DNA from 2 places in the Anaerostipes sp. 494a genome. Region 1 is predicted to be linked to the other one. Evidence: predicted binding sites of a transcription regulator. Region 1 holds the regulator's gene; the other holds the start of a gene.
The links. Region 1 encodes Rex, which represses fermentation and respiration genes when NADH is low (regulators of the CRP and FNR family bind a similar motif). Its sites were predicted from a motif close to ATTGTTAANTANTTAACAAT; they were not measured.
Positions count from the first base shown of each region.

Region 2: BHF70_RS02090 (iron-sulfur cluster assembly scaffold protein) is a predicted target of Rex. The motif match lies at 7,243-7,262, and genes of this name have one in related genera.

Region 1 covers NZ_MJIF01000001.1:532,434-541,406, forward strand. The annotation lists gene alr (alanine racemase) at 1-666, opposite strand, end outside; gene BHF70_RS02810 (bifunctional ADP-dependent NAD(P)H-hydrate dehydratase/NAD(P)H-hydrate epimerase) at 611-2,125, opposite strand; gene acpS (holo-ACP synthase) at 2,122-2,484, opposite strand; gene BHF70_RS02820 (redox-sensing transcriptional repressor Rex) at 2,490-3,140, opposite strand; gene BHF70_RS02825 (ABC-F family ATP-binding cassette domain-containing protein) at 3,318-5,213, shown strand; gene BHF70_RS02830 (glycosyltransferase family 2 protein) at 5,268-6,284, shown strand; gene BHF70_RS02835 (S8 family peptidase) at 6,360-7,259, shown strand; gene hemW (radical SAM family heme chaperone HemW) at 7,254-8,393, opposite strand; gene lepA (translation elongation factor 4) at 8,383-8,973, opposite strand, start outside.
Region 2 covers NZ_MJIF01000001.1:397,341-406,313, reverse strand. The annotation lists gene BHF70_RS02115 (transglutaminase domain-containing protein) at 1-219, shown strand, start outside; gene BHF70_RS12735 (hypothetical protein) at 448-576, shown strand; gene BHF70_RS02110 (AAA domain-containing protein) at 596-4,144, shown strand; partial or broken gene BHF70_RS13090 (transposase) at 4,461-5,156, shown strand; gene BHF70_RS02100 (hypothetical protein) at 5,535-6,371, shown strand; gene BHF70_RS13085 (KxYKxGKxW signal peptide domain-containing protein) at 6,617-6,679, shown strand; gene BHF70_RS02095 (MerR family transcriptional regulator) at 6,734-7,105, shown strand; gene BHF70_RS02090 (iron-sulfur cluster assembly scaffold protein) at 7,309-8,001, shown strand; gene BHF70_RS02085 (GGGtGRT protein) at 8,015-8,973, shown strand, end outside.

The DNA.
Region 1 (8,973 bases):
ACGTACCATATCCATTCTCCACTGATCCATATCAATAATGGAAGCGCTGTTGGAAACATGTTTAACCGGAATATCAATATTCTGTTCTTCCAGCCACCCTATAAATTTATCATATTCAGCTTTTTGTTTTTTTGCAGAATCCTTATTTTCTTCATCTGCACAGGCAAAATGTGTAAAAATACCTTCAATTTTAATATTAGGAAGCTTAGAGATCTTTATAACAGTTTCCAGAGATTCTTTTGTAGGCTTAAATCCAATGCGATTCATTCCAGTATCAAGTTTAATATGCACTTTTGCATCTTTTCCCAGTGCAACTGCTATTTTTGACAAGGATTCTGCCATTTCATAACAAAATACCGTTGGCTGGATTTCATATTGAATCAAAGCACCATATTGATACTCAGAGGTATATCCTAAAATTACGATAGGCTGTTTAATTCCATGATTTCTAAGAGTAATTCCTTCTTCAATGATGGCAACTGCAAATGCATCTACACCAATTTCATTTAAGGCTTTTGCAATAGGCACTGCTCCATGTCCATATCCGTCAGCTTTAATAACTGGCATAACTTTTACATCTGGTCCTATTACTCTTTTTACTTCGTTTATATTATTGCAGATTGCATCCAGATCGATAACTGCATGCACCCGGTAATACTGATTCATATTCTCCTCCTGTTACATCTTTTATGTGTTTTAAAATATCTGACGCTATCATGCTATATGGACCCTTTTCATCTCTTGCGGCATTTCCTGCAAGTCCATGAAGATACACACCCTTTATGGCTGCCTCATAGGAAGACATTCCAGAACCAAGAAGCCCGGCAATCATTCCAGCCAGAACATCTCCGCTTCCGCCTGTTGCCATTCCATGATTTCCACTTTGATTGATATATAGCAAATGAGATTTTTCTGTCACTACTGTTGCTGCATCTTTTAACACAGCCGTTCCATGGTACTTTCGGGCAATGTCCTCTGCTGCCTGACAGATATCTTTTTTTATTTCTTCCAGCGGCTTTGACAACAGTCTGGCACCTTCCATAAGATGAGGTGTCAAAATAAGACCGTATTCATATTGTACATCCATTTGATACCTGCTGATAGTATTCAACCCATCTGCATCGATGATCAATGGCTTTTTCCCATGCTCCATTATATACTGTAGCATATCTCTGGTCTGTTCTGATACCCCGATTCCCGGTCCAAACAAAATACAGTCACACCATTCCAAAGATTCTTTCAGCTGGTTTCTTGTTCCAAAAAGGCACTCTGGCAGCCTTGTTTGTAATATTCCTCGGTTTGATTCGTCAGAAAGAATCTTTACCAGTCCGGCTCCCATTCTTAAAGCAGCTTCTCCTGCAAAAGCCGCTGCTCCTGACATGGTTTCATTACCTGTTATCATAAGGATTTTACCATAAGTTCCTTTATTGGAATCATTGGCCCTCGGCGGCATTATATTCCTTTCATCCGCAAATGTAAAGGCACTTGCATATTCTTGTATGGTCTGATCATGAAATCCAATAGATACCAGTTTTGTAATACCACAATAATCTTTGCCCGGATACAGCAAATGACCTCTTTTTAATCCTCCAAATGTCACTGTTACATCAGCATTCACTGCACAGCCAAGAACTTTCCCGCTGTCTCCGCTGATTCCAGAAGGAATATCAATGGAAATAACTTTCTTTCCAGACTGATTAATCTGTTGAATTACCTCTTTGAAAATGCCTCCTACTTCTCTTGATAGACCCACACCAAAGATTCCTTCAACCAAAAAATCATATTTTTCATATTTCACATCATCAACAGGATAAAATCCTAGATTTTCTAAAATTGAAAGTTGCAGTTTTAAATCTTTTGAAGCCTTTTCTACATTTCCAACAATAGTAAAATCTATCCTATATTTCTGTTCAAGGAGAATCCTTGCCGCAGCCAGTGCATCTCCTCCATTATTTCCTGTACCTGCAATTATCAAAATACGACTTTCTTTTTTCGCATATTCTTTCACCACATTTGCCACAGCCTCTGAAGCTCTCTCCATTAACACTAAGCCCGGAATTCCTATTTGATCAATAGTTTTTCTATCAATATCCTGCATTTCTTTATTTGTCAAAACATATTTCATAAGCACTCTCCTATCGCAAATGCCTGTGTATATTTCCCTGTATTTGTAATGGAAATATGAATTTTTTCAATTTTAAGATTTTCCGCCATTTTTTCTGCCTGTCCATACAATTTTACATATGGTTTACCTTTATGATCTCTAAGTACTTCTATCTCATTTGCTTCTACACCGAAAAAGCCGGTCCCAAATACTTTGGAAACGGCTTCCTTTACAGCAAAATTACCAGCTAAAGTCGTAGCATTATTATTTGCATCGGATAATTCATTTGTCGTAAATATTCGATTCAGAGTTTTATGCCTTGAGATCATTTTCTGAATCCTGCTGATTTCTACCAGATCTGTTCCTATCCCGACAATCATCTTTCTTACTCTCCATTCTCTTCCCGATTATGTATATTGTAAGTCAATGTCATTAAACTTTCAGCAAGATGTACATTTTCTACTGTAACATTTTCCGGAAGATGCAAATCCACTGGAGCGAAGTTCCAAAATCCTCGAATACCCCATTCAACCATCTTTTTAGCTATACTTGGAGCCTGGTCTTTTGGAAGTGTCAATGCTGCAATCTTGATATTATGGTGTTTGATATAATCTTCCATATCATCAATATCCAGCACTTTAACTCCACGAACAGAAATACCTATCAGTTTTGGATTGACATCAAATAACGCCATTACTTTGTATCCATAATCTTCATTGAATGACTGATAATTCGCAAGGGCCTGTCCCAGGTTTCCTGCTCCGACAATGATCATATCATTTCTCTTATCCAGCCCTAAAATTTTTCCAATTTCGGTGTACAGATTTTCCACATTATATCCGTAGCCCTGTTGTCCAAATCCTCCAAAATTATTTAAATCCTGGCGTATCTGAGATGCTGTTACCATCATACGTTCACTCAGTTCCTTAGAAGAAATTCTGGTAATATTTTTTGCCTTTAATGCACCAAGATATCGGAAATATCTTGGAAGACGTTTTATTACAGCTGATGAAATATTTTTATTTGTATTTCCCATTTTATTTCCTCCAAACTTTATTTCTATTTTAATTATATAAGATTGTCTAATAACTGTCAATCTTTCTCATTAGTTTCCAAATGAAAATTATTCCATTTTATATGAAAATATGATATTCTGAATTCTAGTGTCTTCATTGAAAATAATATTTTATATAATAGAAGGAGTTATTGACTTATGATTTTATCATGCCAGAATATTTGTAAAACATTTGTCGAAAAACCTGTTTTACAGAATATTTCATTCCACTTAAATGAAAATGACCGACTGGCGATTATCGGATATAACGGTGCAGGAAAATCCACATTATTAAAAATTCTCGTTGGAGAAATAAGTGCAGATGACGGAGAAGTATCCATGAAAAAAGATACATCTCTAGGATATCTGGCACAGCATCAGAATCATAGCTTTCACCATACAATCTTTGATGAACTGCTTTCCGTAAAGCAGGAAATAATTGAACTGGACCATGAAATGCGAACATGCGAACACGAAATGCAACATTTAAGTGGTGAAGAACTTGAGCAGAAAATGAAACAATATACCAATGCCACCCATCGTTTTGAACAGTTAAATGGATTTGCATACAAAAGTGAAATTACCGGGATTTTAAAAGGACTTGGATTTTGTGAAGAAGATTTCCAGAAACAGATCAGTACATTATCAGGAGGGCAAATGACACGTGTAGCCCTCGGAAAACTTCTATTGAAAAATCCTGATGTTTTATTACTGGACGAGCCTACCAATCATCTGGATGTAGAATCCATTCGATGGCTGGAAAATTACCTGTCCCATTATAACGGAGCGGTGATTATCGTATCCCATGACCGCTATTTTCTTGACAAGATTGTCAACAAAGTTATGGAAATCGAACTGGGAAAATCTATGCTTTTTGATGGAAATTATTCTCAATTTATTCAAAAACGAGATCAGATCAAAGCTATCCGCCAAAAGGAATATGAAAATCAGCAGCAGGAAATTAAACACCAGCAGGAAGTTATCAAAAAACTAAAGCAATTTAATCGCGAAAAATCCATTCGACGTGCTGAAAGTCGCGAAAAAGCCTTAAATAAGATGGAAATTCTTGAGAAACCAATGGAATATAATTCTGATATGCGTCTTATCATTGAACCTGAAGTAATCAGCGGTAATGATGTTCTGACATTAAAAGATGTGAAAAAATCATTCGGCTCAAAGCCTCTGTTTGATCATATCAGCTGTAATATTTTTAGAGGTGAACGTGTTGCTCTGATCGGACCAAATGGTACTGGAAAAACAACATTATTGAAAATCATATGTAAAAAGATCAGTAAAAACAGTGGTCTGATTCAGCTTGGGGCTGGTGTATCTATCGGATATTATGACCAGGCTCAAGATAACCTGGACGATTCAAAAACAATTTTTGATGAAATATCCGACTCATATCCAGACCTTACAAATACAAAAATACGAAATACTCTGGCAGCATTTCTGTTTTATGGAGAAGATGTTTTTCGACCGATATCTTCTTTAAGCGGAGGAGAAAAAGGGCGTGTATCTCTGGCAAAACTAATGCTTTCTCATGCCAATTTTCTGATTCTGGACGAGCCTACAAACCATTTGGATATCCATTCAAAAGAAATATTGGAATCTGCCATGAACGCTTATACAGGAACAATTTTTTACGTTTCTCATGATCGCTATTTTATTAACAAAACATCTACCCGTATTCTTGAAATTTCTGATAGCGGATTGACATCTTATACTGGTAATTATCAGGATTATTTAAAACAAAAAGAAAAAGAAGCCATTATTACTGCAGATAATAACCCGGCAGAAGAAATCACGGAATCCAAGCTTGACTGGCAGCAGCAGAAAGAACTTCAGGCAAAACAGCGGAAAAAGGAAAATCGCCTAAAAAAAGTCGAAGAACAAATCACACAGCTAGAAGAACGCCAGTCTGAGATTGAAGAACAAATGGCACTGCCAGAAATTGCTACAGATGTTGCAAAACTAATGGAGCTCGGTAATGAGCAGGCTTCTATTACTGATTCTCTGGAAGAATTGTATGAAGAATGGGAAACCCTTTGCTAATTTTGTAAAAAGGGGTATAATTAGAGAAATCATAATAATTATATGGAGGTTATCATGAAATTATTATCCTTTGTAGTACCTTGCTATAACTCTCAGGAATATATGCGTCACTGCATTGACACACTTTTACCAGGTGGCGAAAATGTTGAAATTTTAATCGTTAATGATGGTTCTTCTGATCATACTGCAGCAATTGCAGATGAATATCAGAGAAAATATCCTACTATTTGCCGTGCCATCCACCAGGAGAATAAAGGACACGGCGGCGCAGTCAATGCCGGAATTGCCAATGCCACCGGCATATACTTAAAAGTTGTAGACAGCGATGACTGGGTTAATCAGGCAGCCTATGACAAAATCATGGATACTTTATCTAGTTTCTATGAAAAAGGAACTGTTCTTGACATGCTTCTTGCAAACTATGTTTACGAAAAACAGGGTGCCAGAAAAAAAACTGTTATCCATTATCGTCATGCCATTCCTCACAATAAAGTATTCTGCTGGAATGATGTAAAACGATTTCCTATTGGACAGTATATTCTTATGCATTCTGTTATTTATCGTACAGCACTGCTTCGGGAATGCCAGCTAAAACTTCCAGAACATACATTTTATGTTGACAACATTTATGTATATAAACCACTTCCATATGTAAAAAACATGTATTATCTGGATGTAAATTTCTACCGCTATTTTATCGGTCGAGATGATCAGTCTGTAAACGAAATAAATATGATTAAGAGAATCGATCAGCAGTTTTTAGTTACAAAAATCATGATTGATTATATGGCTGGTTTCAACATCACCACCAAACCTCTTGCCCGTTATATGCGGCATTATCTGTCTATCATCATGTGTATTTCTTCTATTATTGCCTTGAAATCAGGCAAGCCGGAGCATATTCAGATGAAGAAAGAATTATGGAAATATCTATATGATAAAGATAAATCTCTTTATCGTAAAATTCGCCACAGCATTGTTGGCTATGCAGTAAATCTTCCAGGAAGAGGCGGAAGAAAAACAACCATTGGTATATACAAAGCCGCGAGAAAATTTATCGGTTTTAATTAATTTTCTCACCCCACATCTGATGTATCCTTTTTCTCTGCTGTACGTATTCTATAATATAACAGTAGGGAGAAATCTATGTTACAATCCATCTCAGAACAAATTCATGCAGATCTTGCTCATAAACAGGGTCTTATGGGAAAAGGAATCGGTATTGCTTTTCTGGATACCGGTCTTTTTCCCCATAAAGACTTTGCTCCAGCTGATCATCGTATTGCTGCATTTATTGACTTTGTTAATCATAAAACCAAATACTATGACGACAATGGACATGGTACTCATATTACCGGAATAGCAGCTTCTTCCTGTCCTTATGGCAATGATATTCTTGGGATTGCTCCGAAATCACACATTATCTCATTAAAAGTTTTAAATTCTTTTGGAAATGGTATTCCATCCGCTTTTATCCGCGGTCTGGATTGGATTCATACAAACTATCAGAGTTATGATATTCGAATCGTAAACATCTCCATAGGCACTGCGCAAACCAACGAAGATGAATCTTCCAGAGAGATTCTTCGCTATGTGGATCAATTATGGGATGATGGTCTTATCGTTTGTATTGCCGGAGGCAATCACGGTCCAGGTCCTCAGAGTATCTCTATTCCCGGAAACAGCAGAAAAATCATCACCGTTGGTTCCAGCGATGACTTTATGAAAATCATAGGTAATTACCGTTTTTCCAGTCACTATTCCGGAAGAGGACCAACTCGTTCTTGTGTTATGAAACCTGATGTTGTAGCACCAGGAACAAATATTTATTCCTGCAGTATCAACAACCACTACACTATAAAAAGCGGTACTTCAATGGCAACCCCTGTGGTTTCCGGTGCAATGGCACTTTTAATCGAAAAATATCCATATTACACCAATAAAGACGCAAAACTAAAATTAAAAAACAATTGCGACCAATTAAAAACCCCCAGACACCATCAGGGCTGGGGGAAAATCAATCTAAAAAAATTATTAGACCTATAACAGGAATTCACACAATACCTGATTGCTGATAAGAATTCCTTTTTCCGTCAATGATAACATATCATCCTTTTCTTTCATCCATCCGCAGCCTATGGCTTTCTCTATTACATTCCTATAAAAATAATTCATAGGCTGATGGAATTTTTGCCTAAATTCTGTTCTTGATACCCCTTTGGTTTTACGAAGCCCCAAAAACATAAATTCTTCTATTTGTGCTTCCAAGGTTAAGGGTTTGGTTTCTTCAAACACTTTTGGAAAATAATCGGTTGCCAGATATTCATTCATAGAAAAAGAATTTTCAAAACGTTTTTCATCCAGATATGAAGCTGCATTAAGTCCTACTCCCAGATAAGGAATCTGTGACCAGTAACCCAGATTATGTATACACTCATAGCCCGGCTTGGCATAGTTAGATATCTCATACTTTTCATAACCATACTCTACAAGAATTTCTCCAGTCATCTTGTACATGGAAACTTCGTCTTCTTCTGACGGCAAATATAATCCAATAGATTCATCTTGTGCAAACCTTGTTCCCTCTTCAATGATCAGACTATATGCAGAAATATGCTCAGGCTTCAATTCTGCTACATTTCTAAGTGTTTCCTCATAAGATTTTATCGTTTGTTTTGGAATTGCACTCATCAGATCTACATTAATATTCTCAAACCCGGCTTTTCGTGCATCATAATAGCTTTCAAGAAACTCCTCATAAGTATGAATTCTTCCAAGATAAGAAAGTTCTTCCTGCCTTGTACTTTGAAGTCCAAAACTGATTCTACTAATTCCCGCATCATAATACATTCTTAATTTTTCAGCATCTACCGTTCCTGGATTAGCTTCTATGGTAACTTCTGCATTTTCCATGACAGAAAAGGATTGTCTGATAATCTGACACAATTTCTGAATATAAACTGCATCAATGGAAGATGGGGTCCCTCCTCCAATAAAAATTGTAGAAATCTTTCTGTCGCCGTCCAAATGATTGCCCCATTGTTCCAGTTCCTGATAAAGCTTTTCCATATATAACTTGACTGTAGTTTCTGATGCCTGAAAAGAACAAAAATCACAATAATTGCATTTTTGTATACAAAAAGGAATATGAACATATAATTCCAATTCTTTAGTCTTCATCCAGTTTTAACACACTCATAAATGCTTCCTGTGGAATTTCTACACTTCCAACCTGACGCATTCTCTTCTTTCCTTTCTTCTGTTTTTCCAACAGCTTTCTTTTTCTTGAAATATCTCCTCCATAACATTTTGCAAGAACGTCTTTTCTCATTGCCTTCACCGTTTCACGGGCAATAATTTTGCTTCCAATAGCTGCCTGAATAGGTATTTCAAATAAATGTCTTGGTATTTCTTCTTTTAATTTTGAACACATCTTTCTTCCACGTTCATAAGCAGTATCTTCGTGAACAATAAAAGATAAAGCATCCACTTCTTCTTTATTTATGAGAATATCCAATTTCACCAGTCTGGCTGTTTCATAACCCTTCATTTCATAATCCAGAGAGGCATATCCTCTGGAACGTGATTTTAAAGCATCAAAGAAATCATAAATAATCTCATTTAAAGGCAGTTCATATCGAAGAAGCGCTCTCGTTTCTTCCATATATTCCATTCCAAGATATACACCTCTTCGTTCCTGGCAAAGTCCCATAATGGCACCAACAAACTCAGAAGTCACCATGATTTCAGCCGTAACAAT
Region 2 (8,973 bases), 140 kb from region 1:
CGGATGAAAAAACGACTGTTGTCATATATTGATAAAGCACTGCAAGGAGGATGTACAGAGTTTTACTTTCGGTTAGATGGAAGAAGAAAAGCTTCTAATGTAGAGGAAGAAATCTATAATTTGATATCTGTATTTTTTTCTGAACAAGAAATTACAGGAAAAAGAGTAAAACGGATTGTAAATGACAAAATAGGAACTTGCTGGATAAAGATTTATTGAGGAAAAGTATATCTTTAAAATAGTATTCTATGCTATCGGCTTCTTTTTGATTACCGTGCTGTTCCAGTATCTGTTACATAGAGTAGTAAAAAATAAGAGTTCATGATTGGTTCTCTCGCATAACATCATAGGTGTTTTTGCTAAGCAAAAGGCACAATGTGAGGAGAAATTGAAAAAGTTGTAGAGCAAGAACAGACAAAATTTTATTTTCGGATGGATGGTGTGTTTATGAAAATGAGAAGGTCAGAACTTACAGGAATTGTTGCAAAGATTGCAGCAGGAAGGATGAGTAGAACAGTCAAAGTTCAGCAGGTTCCTAATGAATATGTGGGAACTTACTGGATTAGAATATACTAAGTATTGGAGAGTGAATTTTATGTGGCATACAACAGAACTTGTGAAGATATTTGAAAAAATGACAGATGCATATGGATATGATATATATCAGAATAGAAAGTTATGTGTCGCATTATGTAATGATTTATTTGTCGATTATTCAGTTGAAAAGAATATTATGCAGATGCTTTTTCAAGCAGGTCTTGGAGAGGCTATGAAAGGAGTCCCATTTAAGAATGAAAGAGAGCTTAAAATGGGACTTTCTAATATCGATAAGTTTTTGGTGGCACAGGGAATAGAAATTAGTGTCAGAGAAAATATATTAGAAGTTATGCGATTGGCATTTATGGATAAGGAAGTCAATTCTAATGTCAAGAGTGCATATCAGCCTGTAATTTCTAAAAACTTTAATGATTCACATTTTAAGATGACATTGCCAGTGATTAAAGAATTTACAGACAGAGTGGATGCATCATTTAAATTCATATATGTCAACAAGGGTGAAGAGGTAGACACAGTATTAGAAAAGTGTATTATAACTGATAAATTCGGGAAAATCCATTCTTCAAGGATGGATTATGAATTATTAACACATAATAAGTCAAAGAATGTAACAATCAGTATTCCTGTAGAAGATAAAAAGATATATTTTGCTGGAGCAAATATTGAATTTATATTTTTATGCAGTAATCATAAAATGATTACAACTTCGTACAAGATTAATAATTCTAAAATAAGTATGTTGAATCAGGTAGCAATTTGTCAGATGACGGAAGCAGAATATAATAGAACGATTGATATTGTCGGTTTACTTCTTAAGACAATGGATAGTGTGGTTAAGCCAGTGATAAAGACAATAGCAGAGAGCAGTACTTACTCAGCAACGAATGAGCAACCAGCTTATACATCTTCGGATATTAAGGAATATTCCGATGCATTGAGAAGAGAAATTCACTATCTCAAGCTTGGTAAAGGTAAGAGATATAAGATTGTAAATGGTGTTAAACTGAATAGAAGTGATAAAGGAATCTATACTTATTCATTTGAGATGGAGACTGAATTGCATCTGCCAGATGATGCACCTATCGTTGTGGAAACTTCTGGTGGTCTTAGGGCTGTCGGAACCGTACTCTTATGTGAAGATTTTCAGATGACTTTATTATTGGATAGCGATCTGAATGATAAAGTAAGTTCTGCTCATTTGATGGTAGAACCATGGAAATTGCTTGAAGCCTTAAATAAGAGAATGACTTCTCTTAATCCAAATGTCAATAAACTCGCAATTAAAATTATGGAACAAGGACCTGCTTTATCAACTGATACAGATATTGCAGGTGTACCAAAAGGACAGGATGCAGTAGAAAGAAAATTGGAGACAGATGATATCGTGACAGTATGGGGACCTCCAGGAACTGGTAAAACATATACTATGGCGAAGATTGCAAAGAAGTATATTGCAAAGAATAAGTCAGTACTTATTGTGTCTCATAGTAATGTATCAGTGGATGGTGTAATCAAAAAAGTCGTGGGAATGCTTAATACAGACATGCAGTCATATCTTGAAGATGGAAAAATTTTGCGTTTTGGTTATGTAAGAGATGATGAACTTTCGCAGAATTCGTATGCTACTTCATTCAATTATACACTCAGTAAGAGCGATAGTTATGCGAGGCAGCTTGAACATTTGAATGCCAAAAGAGATGAACTTCGTGCTCAGAATAGTACAAAGTCAAGAGAGTACAATAACATTGAGCTTAAAATAAAGGATCTTCGTAGTGAGATAAGAAAAGAAGAGAGAAAATATGTGCAGAGAGCACAGGTGATTGGAACGACAATTTCAAGAGCAACGGTTGATCCGATGTTTGAGAAAAGACAGTTTGACCTTGTAATGTTTGATGAGGTCTCAATGGCATATGTACCACAGGTGATCTCGGCAGCGGCACTTGCCAGAGAAAAATTTATGTGTGTAGGTGACTTTAGGCAGCTTGCACCGATTTCGCAGTGTCCGGATGCGCATGTGTTACAGGTAGATATATTCTCATACTTGCAGATTGTGGATGGCAAGGGAAATATGTACTGGCACCCTTGGCTTGTCATGCTTAATGAACAAAGACGTATGGCACCAGCAATTTCAGAGTTCCCTAATAAATTCATTTATAACAAGCTGTTGAAAAATCATCCAAGTGTATTACATAAAGAGGATGCCGTTATTAAGAGTGAACCATTACCAGGAGATGCAATGAATCTTGTTAACCTTGCAGGAACATATTGTGCAGCTGATAAGAATACCGATGGTTCCAGATTTAATATCCTAAGTGCAATTATATCTTTTTCAACTGCGGTGAAGGCAGAACAAAATAACATAGAAGCAGTCGGAATTATTACTCCTTACGCAGCACAAACCAGATTAATAAGGGCAATGATTAAAGATTATTATACAAAGGGAACAACAATAGTAAGCTGCGCAACAGTTCATCAGTTCCAAGGTTCTGAATCAGATGTTATTGTGTTTGATGCAGTTGAGAGTTACCCAAAGAGTGCAGTTGGCTATTTGATGGGAAAAAATCCTAATCAGGTCGTTCGATTGATTAATGTAGCTATCACACGAGGTAAGGGAAAGGTGATAACAGTTGCAAACGAAAGATTTTGGGGGAATGTATTCAAGGGTACGAACCACGTATTCTATAAATTGCTACAGCATATAAAGAATGGAAAACATCATGTGATTGAGAACTATGATAAAACTCTTCAGCCATATATTGAGTCGATAACTCCGGACAGGATGATTAATATATTTATGAATGAACAGGATGCTATTTCTATGTTCGAGCAGGATATGAGGAAGGCAAAATGGCAAGTTGTAATATCTCTTCCTAGTGGAGAATTGAGAGAAACGGAAAATCAGATTTTTGAAATGTTGGATGATGCAGACAGTAGGGGAATTGATATTCTGATGAAGTCCAATGAGTACGCAAATCTTCCGAAACAGTGGAAAGAGTATTGCTGGGGAACAGAGAATGCGACATTCCCATTGATTATAATTGATGATGAGCTTGCATGGTATGGACTTCCTACAGCAAAATGGAAATTCCAAGTGGACAAGACTACTTCAATGATGACTGTTGTACATACTATGGTTAGAATCAAAGGAAAGAATACTATTGAGATGATTAAGGCACTGACAGAATTAGAAACTATTGTAGTAGGTCAGAATACAAAAAAACTAGTAAAGAAAAAGGGAATATTAGTTACAAAACCTATGGTAGCAAGTAGCGGTGGAAGTGTTGATAGTGGCTCAATGGCAAATTATGGACTTGGAAAATTTGTCGAAGAAAAAGAATTTTGCCCTGCATGTAAGAGTCATATGGTGCTTGCAAAAAATGTAAGGGGAACGGCATATCTGAAATGCTCCAATAAAGCTTGTAAAGAGACAAAATATCTTACGGTTGATTTAATGAATTGGTATATTAATTCACATAATGTAAAATGTCCGAAAAAAGATGGTGGCGAGTTAAAAGGTGGTTTAGGCAAGTATGGACCATATATCAGATGTAATTGCGGACACTTTTTGAAGCCAGATGAGATTTAGCGGAAGGCGGTAGGCTATGCTTGAGATTATTTTATATGTAGTAGGATTTTTTATCAGTACTATCCTTTTTGCAATAGCTGTTATTTAAAGTACGTAAAAATCATAATCAGGGAAGTTTCGCAATATGGGTTGGAACTAGAGCGATTATTGTAATTTGCGTAATTGGCTTAATGACTAAGAACATCAATTATTTTGCAGCATTACTGGGATTTGTTGTAGGTGATGAAGTAGGTAAGCAGGTTGGTTGGTAATAGAAATCGCTTATATGGAAAGCAGGTGACAATATGGTGGAAAATAATAAATTACCAGATACACTCTGGCACATGGTATCTGTTCTTTGAGAAAAATTCAAAAACTCTGTAGAAACCATATCCGATATATGTATCTTCTCGATGGTATGAAGGCAACTTCAGTCGAAATGAACTGACAGAATCAATAGAACTGATTTTTATGGATGTGAATGCATATATTTTGGAAAAGGATTATGTTGACTTAGATTATGCCTATATTGATAGGAAAAAATCGAAGCTAATGTAAACCACTATACCTGAGTATGGAACAGATTCTGTACAAAGAACCGAGAAAAAGTCTTTCACAAGATATCTCATTTGATCTATGTCATGAAGCTACTTTTGTTTTTGGCTGTGACCACAGAAAAAGCATTCAGCTGTATAAGAATAAATATGGAAGAACCGAAGAAATCTATGAATGAGAATCGTGCGAACGTTCTTTACATAAAAGAGAATGCAGCCCTAAGACATCAGGCAACAGAACGATTCGTATGAATCAGGAACTTACTTCTATTTATCAGGAAGTAATTATGAATCTTGAATCTGTATATGGGGTATTTTTAAGAATGAATCGCAGTATACAAGCGGAGGGAACATTTGGTGTTTTAAAATGGAATAAGTCTTACAAAAGATTATTTCGCAGAGGAAAGAAAAACGTAATTCTGGAACTTACACTGATTTCTCGTGGTTTTAATCGTTATAAATATCATAATAAAAAGTAACGTAAAGAATCAGTTGCTTAAAATCAAAGTATTATCCATACAGGTTCATTAAGTGCCCTTTTTTTGTTAGGAGAATCAGCATTTACCTTTTACAATTATATTTCTTGATATCCCGAAACTAAGCGCTTTCGATAACTAAAATGTTGACTGTACGTTACGTGCAGTTATAACATGAAGGAGAGAATAATATGAATGCGAAGACATTGAGTAAGATATGTAAAAAACTATGTGTGACAATACTGAATTGATTAAATCAATGTCTGAGTTGATAGGTGAAAGTTAATATTGTAATATATACATAAATGATAAATCGGAAGAATGCATTGTAAATTTCGTTCGGAAAGTTAAGGATGAATTAAGGGAAGGAGACTAAAGAAAATGAAAGTACATGATTGGATATCAAAGAAAATAGTGAAGAAAGTTCTAATGGTGATAGTTTGTCTGGTAATAGCATTACTATCAATATTTGTAGTTGCAAAATACACAACAAATCCGGAGAGTTACAAGAATACAATTCAGTCAATTGATGAGAAAAAGGCAACGGTAATGGGAGTGACCGCCACAGCGGCAGCGGTGTCAACAGGTCTGGCTGCTATACCGGGAGATGCGACAACTCCAATTGCAAATCAGATTATGGATATCAGTTCGTATCTGTTGATTGTGGTGTGTGCATTAGTACTAGAAAAATCGTTGCTGACAGTATTGGGGTTTTTAGCATTTAAAATTTTGGTTCCATTTGCTTGTGTATTGTTCGCTATTTCAATCTTTACAAAGCGCTCATTACTAAAAGTGTTAGGGATAAAATTTGTGGTATTTGCATTTGTGATTGCAACTATTATCCCGTTTAGTTTAAAGATTAGTGATATGATATATGAAACAAATGAGACTATGTTGACGGAGCTGACAGAGAAAACTAAAGAGATAGAAAAGTCAAAGAAGGAAGAGAAAGAAAGTAAAAAATGGTGGGAGATTTTTACCGATAAAATTGAAAAGGGAGCATCAGATGCCAGTGAAAAAGCAAAACAGATTTTGAATAGTTTTATTGATACAATGGCTTTATTTATAATTGCATATTGTGCAATTCCAGTTATTGTATTTCTAGTAGTGATTTGGTTTGTCAAGTTTCTGTTCAATATAACAATTCCAGTTCCTTTGAAGGGAAAAATGCAAGGATTAAACAAAATAGAAAAAGAAAATCTATGTAAAGAAAACTAATATAAGTTTTTTTCTTCTTGATAATGCTTAAGTTGAATTGGAAATAAACAGATAACAATTCCGTATTCAAGCAAGCATTTTTAACAAAGAAATCATGTTGATGTTGAAGTTGTGATAATGTATTAACTGGCGGATTTTGCTTTTAATGAATGAAAAAAATTTAATATCATGAAACGATTGAAACCTTTGTGCCTGGTAGAAATTAGCGGATGCAGGGGTTTTATTTTATGTATTTTCGTTGAATTGTGGACTCGCGAAAAAAACATTTCTTTTTATGGAAGAGTGGGAAATGTAGCTTGCTTTTCTAATATAAAAGTCTTTGACTGCACGTAATGTGCAGTTATAGAGTGGAAATGGAAGATATGGATTATATGAAAATACGGGAAATCTGTGAAACACTTGAGATATCCAGGAGAGCGCTTCAAGGATATGAGAAAGCAGGACTTGTAACTACGACAGGTCGAAATAAGTATGGACATTTATTTTATGATGATACTGCTAAATTGAGAATTACACCAATAAAGTTTTATCAACAGTTAGGATTTACAATTAAAGAAATCACAGTCATCATTGATGCATCAAGCATTGTGATAAATGCCGCTCTCGAACAAAAAGTGGAGAAATTGAGACAAGAGAAGGAAGAAATAAATGATCTAATTGATAGGGTAAATCAAATGATTGATAGATTGACGAACGAAAATAGCAGAAAAAAAGAGCTGGAAAAACTTGATTGACTGACAATGTTTGCTTTATGAGTATCGTTTTTTATATTTACTACACCATTACTACACCATTTTTTGAGATTTTCATGTAATGATATGTAATGATATATAACGATATGTAAAGATATAAATATTTTTCTTTTTAGCAGGTTGTGTTATTTTTAACAATGTGCTAAAATAAAATTGTTATTTTTAATACTGAAAGGAGTTTCAACATGATTTATTCACATGAAGTAGAACAAATGTGTACAGTAGCTCAGGGTGTAAACCATGGAGCTGCACCAATTCCTGAAGAAGCAAAATGGGTGAAAGCAAAAGATGTAACTGACATCTCAGGATTGACACATGGTATTGGTTGGTGTGCACCTCAGCAGGGAGGATGTAAATTAACTCTTAACGTTAAAGAAGGTATCATTCAGGAAGCATTAGTAGAAACAATCGGATGTTCAGGAATGACACATTCAGCTGCTATGGCATCTGAAATCTTACCAGGAAGAACAATCTTAGAAGCATTAAATACAGACTTAGTTTGTGATGCTATCAATACAGCAATGAGAGAATTATTCTTACAGATCGTATACGGAAGAACTCAGAGTGCATTCTCTGAAGAAGGACTTCCAATTGGTGCTGGACTTGAAGACTTAGGTAAAGGATTAAGATCTCAGGTTGGTACAATGTACGGAACACTCAAAAAAGGTCCTCGTTACCTTGAAATGGCTGAAGGATACGTTACAGGTATTGCTCTTGATGCTGACGATGAAATTATTGGATACCAGTTTATTAACTTTGGTAGAATGATGGACTTCATCAAAGCTGGAGACGATGCTCAGACAGCAATGGACAAGGCCAAAGGTCAGTATGGACGCGTTGATGACGCTGTTAAGATTATTGATCCAAGAAAGGAATAGGAGGTAGCGAATAATGGCTTTATTTGAATCATATGAAAGAAGAGAAAAACAGATTCTTGCTGTTTTAAAAGAGTATGGAATCAATTCTATCGAAGAAGCTGCTGAAATTACAAAAGCTGCTGGATTAGATGTTTATGCTCAGGTTGAAGGAATTCAGCCAATCTGTTTCGAAAATGCAAAATGGGCTTACACAGTAGGTGCTGCTATCGCAATCAAAAAAGATTGTAGAAGAGCTGCAGATGCTGCTGCTGCTATCGGTGAAGGTCTTCAGGCTTTCTGTATTCCTGGATCTGTAGCTGACCAGCGTAAAGTAGGTCTTGGACATGGTAACTTAGGAAAGATGCTTCTTGAAGAAGAAACAGAATGTTTTGCATTCTTAGCAGGACATGAATCTTTCGCAGCTGCTGAAGGAGCTATCGGAATCGCTGAAAAAGCTAACAAAGTTCGTCAGAAACCTTTAAGAGTTATCTTAAACGGATTAGGAAAAGATGCTGCTCAGATCATTTCCAGAATTAACGGATTTACATATGTTGAAACTGAAATGGACTACTACACAGGAGAAGTTAAAGAAGTATTCAGAAAATCTTATTCTGAAGGATTAAGAGCTAAGGTTAACTGCTATGGTGCTAATGATGTAACAGAAGGTGTTGCAATCATGCACAAAGAAGGTGTAGACGTATCTATCACAGGTAACTCTACAAACCCAACTCGTTTCCAGCACCCAGTTGCAGGTACATACAAAAAAGAATGTATCGAACAGGGTAAAAAATACTTCTCTGTAGCTTCTGGTGGTGGTACAGGACGTACACTTCATCCAGATAACATGGCTGCAGGACCAGCTTCTTACGGAATGACAGATACTATGGGACGTATGCATAGTGATGCTCAGTTCGCAGGATCTTCTTCAGTACCAGCCCATGTAGAAATGATGGGATTAATCGGTATGGGTAACAACCCAATGGTTGGTGCTAC